Pelagicoccus sp. SDUM812003: one gene and its partner. The protein of the gene in region 2 interacts with the protein of the main gene of each other region in a pairwise test. Links are inferred from orthologs where the notes say so. Each region holds a gene or a part of one and is shown on either strand. Other genes may lie near its edges.

Region 1 (3,012 bases), on a different replicon or contig from region 2:
GGCTCCGAACAAAACGTGGTCCTTCGCATCCTCGATGGAGAACAGATAGGCACCTTGTTCAAACCGGCCGCCACTCCGATCGCCTCCAAGAAGCGCTGGCTCACCTACTTCCAGCGTCCAAACGGCTCCGTGGTCATCGACCAAGGCGCCTGCACCGCTCTAGCCGAGCGAGGACGCAGTTTGCTGGCCCCAGGCGTTTTGCGCGTGGAAGGCATATTCGAGAGCGGAGAAGTGATCGACATCATTTCCACCGATGGCACCATCATCGGTCGCGGCCAGACCGCCTTTTCCTCGGTGGAGATCGAAGAAATCATCAGCAAGCGCAGTCCCGACGTGGAAAAGCTTCATCCGGATCGCAATCGTCTGGAGATCATCCACCGCGACGAGATGGCGATCCTCTAGCTCGATTTCCGCCAACGGGCGGCTCCCTCGCCGTCTCGCTCTTGCTCAGTCCGCATCTCCCTGCAGATAAGGCTTCTTATCTCCCAATTGTTTCCTTTGACTTCACCGCGATGGATTTCGAACTGAACGCCGCCTTTCCACCGATGGAGCTCCCCGAGATCGATTTTCGCTCGGAGCTCAACGACGAGCAGTTCGAAGCGGTGACGGCGGAACCTGGACCGCTACTCATCCTGGCAGGAGCCGGATCCGGCAAGACCCGCACCCTAACCTACCGCGTCGCCTACCTGCTCTCAAAAGGCGTATCTCCAGGCGAAATCCTGCTGCTCACCTTCACCAACAAGGCGGCCAAGGAAATGCTCAGCCGAGTGGAGGAACTCACCGCGGTGGAGCCCCGTCGCTTTTGGGGCGGCACCTTCCACAGCATCGGACACCGCCTCTTGCGCATCCATGGCGAAGCGATCGATTTGCCAAAAAACTTCACCATTCTCGACGCTGGCGAGGCGGAAACGGTGCTCAAGCACGCGGTGGAGTCCGTGGACTCCGCATTCTTCAAGGACAAGACCCATCCGAAGCCCGGTCCGCTCTCCTCCATCATCAGCATGGCGCGAAACACCCGCGAGAGCATCGAGAGAACGGTGATCGACTACTTCCCTCAGCACCACGATTTCATCGATCAGATCGAAGGCTTCGCCCTCGCATACAAGAAGCTGAAGCTCACTCAAAACGTGGTCGACTACGACGATTTGCTCGTTTTCTGGCTCAAGCTTCTGGATACAGCCCCCGAGGTCGCTCAGTACTACCAGAAGCGCTTTCGCCACACTTTGGTCGATGAATATCAGGATACCAATGTGCTCCAAGCGGAGATCGTGGACAAGATGGCCACCAACCATCAGATCATGGCGGTGGGCGACGACGCGCAATGCATCTACTCCTGGCGTGGAGCGAACTTCCAAAACATCATCACGTTTCCGGATCGCCACCCCAACACCCGAATTCTACGCATCGAAACCAACTACCGAAGCACGCCGGAAATCCTCCGCATGGCCAACGCGGTCATCCAAAATCGTACCAGCCAAGGTTTCGACAAGGAGCTGCGCCCATTCAAGCCTTCGAGTCAAAAGCCCTATGTTATCCAGGCTATGGATACACGCGAGCAGGCTCAGTTCATCATTACTCGCATTCGAGGTTTGATCGACGAAGGCCGCGACCCGCGAGAAATCGCCATCCTCTACCGTTCGCATTTCGTAGCGCTCGATATGCAAATGGAGCTTTCCCGGGCCGGCATACCCTACCAGATCACCAGCGGCGTGCGCTTCTTCGAACAAGCCCACATCAAAGACCTCGTGGCTCATCTTAGATTGGTTTACAATCCAGCAGACGCCACCGCGTTTTTCCGCATCACTCAGCTTCTCCCAAAAGTTGGTGAGAAAACATCTCAGAAGCTCTACAACCTGGTGGCGGAAGCGGCGAAATCCCAGCAGCTCGATTTCATCGATATGCTCGCTCGACCGGAGATCCTGAAAAAAGTCCCTGCGGGAGCCCGCGCCGATTGGGAATCGCTAGCCATCACCCTTCGGGACATGAAGCAGATCGCTGACGGCGGTTCACCCGACGAGGTTGTGCAAATGGGGATAGACGGCTGGTACTCCTCGTATCTGCAGGGCGCATACTCCAACTACTTGAACCGCTTGGAGGATCTGAACTCCTTGGTCGGATTCGCGGCGCGTTTCGAAGAGATGCAGGATCTGATCGCCCAGATCACCCTTCTGAACTCCGAAACGTCCGGCCGCCTCGACGAGTCCGACGAATGCATCCGACTCACCACCGTGCACCAAGCCAAAGGGCTTGAGTACGACGTCGTGTTTCTCATAGGCATCGCCGACGGATTTTTCCCGACTCGCCGTTCAATCGACACCGGCGACACGGAAGAGGAACGTCGGCTATTCTATGTCGCCGTCACGCGAGCTCGGGACGAGCTCTACATAACGTATCCAAAGATGAATACCAAAGGCGGACCTAGCATGTTCCTAAATCCGAGCCGTTTTCTGCAGGAGCTCTCGACCGACCTTTTCGAACCGATTCGCATTCGTCGCAACTATGGCTGGTAGCCAATTCACGATCATGAAAGCGTTCATATCCCTCATTCTCTTCCTCGCCATGACCAGCTTCGCGCAGGCCGAGCTGACCATCATCTCCACTGAACATCGCGACGCTGACAGCTTCAAGCGGCTCTCCGAATACCTAACGGGGAAACGGAGCGATGGAAGATACTCTGTGCTGCGCACGCTGCCCGAATCCAGAGACGGTTTCTACATTTCGCTCAAGTCCGAGAGCAAAGAAACGCCCGCGTCCACCGACAAAGTCGTACTCAGCTTCGTTCGTCCCGGTACCCAAGAAATCGAGACACGAGTCTTCGAACAGGCCAAACTAAGCAAGAAGCGCATCCTGGTCGGACTGACCGGCGAGCAATGGTCGCAGGCCGACTCCTGGCCAGTGGCATGGAAGGTCGAATTTTTCGACGCCGACGAGACGCTTCTTGATAGCGTGACCAGCTTCCTCTGGTCCGAATAGCCGACGGGTATGAGCGTTACTTGGAGCGATTGGCTTCCG
Region 2 (2,917 bases):
GGACGTCGATGAAGCGGCGGCCTTGCCGCGAAAGGTGATGTCTATGGAGCCGACCACGAAGCCGGAGGGGAGCAGGGAGGTCAGCTTCTGGATGGTGGCAGCGTCTAGCTGCACGTCGTAGATGTCGCCGCTTTCGTTGTCGTGAAAATGGGCGTGCTCGGTGAGGTTGGGGCAGTAGCGGGTGGATTCGCGCTCCAAATGGACCTGCTTGATCAGATCGCACTGCACCAAGGTTTCGAGGCAGTTGTAGACAGTGGCTAGGGAGATGGTCGGCATCTCCAGCTTGGCCCGGGCGAAGATCTCGTCGGCGGTCGGATGATCGCGCTTTGACAGAATGGCGCCATAGACGACTTCGCGCTGGCGAGTCGACCGCAGCCCCGAAGCGGCAAGCTTCCGGTTGAGTACCTCTGTGTCGATTTCGTTGTTCATCTGTTGGCGGGGTTATTTAGAATAACTCTAAGTCGCAGGATCAAATGAGAATAATTCTAAATATCAAGTGAAAATTGGAATCGTTCCAAATAAATTTTCGAAACCGGAGCGTCGCGGGAGCGATAGGGCGCCGGGAGTCGTGCAACTAATCTTTGTAACGTTGCAAAAACGAGTTGCGTGACCGGTGGCGGTCGATGCGGCGGCCTGGTGAGCGTTGGATGGCGGATGCGGCGGCCTGGTGCTCCGATTTTGGGAGCGATGCCAGGGGGCGGCGGGGCCAGCCGACAGGTTTAAAGATCGGAATCGCAACCTGCTGGCCTGGCGGGCATTGTCGCGCGGTTGGGGCTGGCGAGCCGCCGCCAGCTGCTCGTTTACAAGGAGTGGATCGCTGCTCCGTCTACCGCCAGTCCGGCTTCCTTGATGGATTCGGAAATGGTCGGATGGGCGTGAACGGTGCGGCCGAGGTCTTCGGCGCTTCCGCCGTACTCCATGTGGGTCACGATTTCGGCGATCATTTCGCTGGCGCCTTTTGCCACGACTTGGCCGCCGAGGATCTTGTCGGTTTCGGCGCAGGCGATGATCTTGACCATGCCGTCGGTGGCGTCGGAGGCGATGGCCCGACCGTTGGCGGCGAGAGGGAACTTTCCGACCTTCACCTTGATGTCCTTTTCCTTGGCTTGAGCCTCGGTGAGGCCGACGGTCGCCACTTCGGGCTCGGTGTAGATGACGCCTGGGATGACATCGTAGTTCACGTGGCCCGCTTTGCCTGCGATCATCTCGGCAATGGCCACGCCTTCTTCCTCGGCCTTGTGGGCGAGCATGGGCCCGCGCACGATGTCGCCGATAGCGTAGACGCCGTCTGCGGAGGTCTTAAAGTGATCGTCGATTTCGATGAAGCCACGCTTGTCGGGCTCGATGCCGACCTTGTCGAGGCCGAGGTTTTCCGTGTAGGGCTTGCGTCCTACCGCCACGAGAACCTTGTCGGCGGGCACGGTGATTTCCTTGCCTTTCTTTTCCGCCACCACGTTGAGCTTTCCGTCGATCTCCTTCGAGCCGGTCACCTTGGTTTCGGTGTGAATGGTCATGCCCTGCTTCTTGAAGCAGCGTTCCAGGAATTTGGATACATCGTCATCCGATCCGGCCGCGATCTTCGGTAGAAACTCTAGGACGGTGACCTTTGAACCGTAGCGGCTCCAGACGGATCCCAGTTCCAAGCCGATGGCACCGGCGCCGATGACCACGAATTCTTCGGGCACCTTGTCGAAGGAAAGCGCGTGATCGCTCGACACGATCGTCTCGCCGTCGAACTTCATGAATGGAAGCTCCACCGGGACCGATCCTGTGGCCAAAATGATGTGCTTAGCGGAAAGCTCGTCCTTTTCGTCCACGCTGATCTTGCCGTCTCCCAGAAGCTTTCCGTGGCCATTGAAGCGAGTGATGCCGCGTTTCTTCACGAGCATGTCTACGCCGCCAGTGAGCTGCTTGACCACCTTGTCCTTCTTTTTCATCACTGTATCCAAATTCAACGATACATCGCCCGAGATTTCCACGCCGGACTCCTTGGCGTGCTTCTTGGCGAAAAGGAACTGCTCGCTAGTGTGGAGGAGGGCTTTGCTAGGAATGCAGCCGATGTTCAGACAGGTGCCGCCGAGCGCCTTGCGTTTTTCCACCAAGGCGGTTTTCAGCCCAAGCTGGGCGCAGCGGATGGCCGCAACATAGCCGCCGGGTCCGCCGCCGATAACGGCCACATCGAAAGAGTTTTTATCAGACATTACAGTTTGAGCTACGGATCGTCTCTATCGGGACGGTCGGTGAACAGGCAAGGTTAGACGTCGAGAAGCAAGCGAGTCGGATCCTCCAGGGCTTCCTTCACCTTGACGAGGAAGGTGACCGCTTCCTTACCGTCGACGATGCGGTGATCGTATGAGACGGCCAAATACATCATCGGGCGTATTTCCACTTGGCCCTTCACAGCGACAGGGCGTTCCTGGATGGCATGCATGCCGAGGATGCCGCTTTGCGGAGCATTGAGGATGGGAGTGGAAAGCATGGAGCCGAAGATGCCCCCGTTGGTGATGGTGAATACGCCGCCCTGTAGGTCGTCGATCTGGATCTTTCCTTCCCGAGCTTTTTTGGCGTATTCGATGATGGATTTTTCGATGCCAGCCAGGTTGAGCTGATCGCAATCGCGAATGACGGGGACCATCAGTCCTTTTTCTGTGGATACAGCGACCCCGATGTCGAAGTAGTGATTTTGGATGATTTCGTCGCCATCGATCTGAGCGTTGATTCCAGGTACCTCCTGCAGCGCTTGCACCACTGCCTTTACGAAGAAAGACATGAAGCCCAGCTTGATGCCGTGCTTCTTGACGAAACTGTCCTGGTACTTGGCGCGGAGCTCCTTGATGGCGGTCATGTCCGCTTCGTTGAAAGTGGTCAGCATGGCCGCGTCCTGCTGGGCGGAAACGAGTCGCTCGGCGATCTTCTT

Evidence for each region.
Region 1: the proteins of lpdA (region 2) and QEH54_RS21960 interact in binary tests that used the Escherichia coli proteins (3 or more experiments, as listed by UniProt). The link is inferred for Pelagicoccus sp. SDUM812003 from one-to-one orthologs.

Annotation. Positions count from the first base shown.
Region 1 is NZ_JARXHY010000030.1:2,478-5,489, forward strand. Bases 13-3,011 are described here. They hold QEH54_RS21960 (ATP-dependent helicase), read left to right. Parts: upstream 13-512; coding sequence 513-2,510; downstream 2,511-3,011. Other genes in these bases: proB (glutamate 5-kinase), read left to right, coding at 13-402; QEH54_RS21965 (hypothetical protein), read left to right, coding at 2,524-2,973; QEH54_RS21970 (DNA glycosylase), read left to right, coding at 2,983-3,011. In the rest of the region: more of proB, read left to right, coding at 1-12; more of QEH54_RS21970, read left to right, coding at 3,012-3,012. UniProt on the Escherichia coli protein: A helicase with DNA-dependent ATPase activity. Unwinds DNA duplexes with 3'-5' polarity. Translocates on single-stranded DNA with 3'-5' polarity. Initiates unwinding more efficiently from a nicked substrate than double-stranded DNA.
Region 2 is NZ_JARXHY010000002.1:237,123-240,039, reverse strand. Bases 2-2,905 are described here. They hold lpdA (dihydrolipoyl dehydrogenase), read right to left. Parts: upstream 2,202-2,905; coding sequence 801-2,201; downstream 2-800. Other genes in these bases: odhB (2-oxoglutarate dehydrogenase complex dihydrolipoyllysine-residue succinyltransferase), read right to left, coding at 2,255-2,905; QEH54_RS03245 (transcriptional repressor), read right to left, coding at 2-429. Also shown: more of QEH54_RS03245, read right to left, coding at 1-1; more of odhB, read right to left, coding at 2,906-2,917. UniProt on the Escherichia coli protein: Lipoamide dehydrogenase is a component of the glycine cleavage system as well as of the alpha-ketoacid dehydrogenase complexes.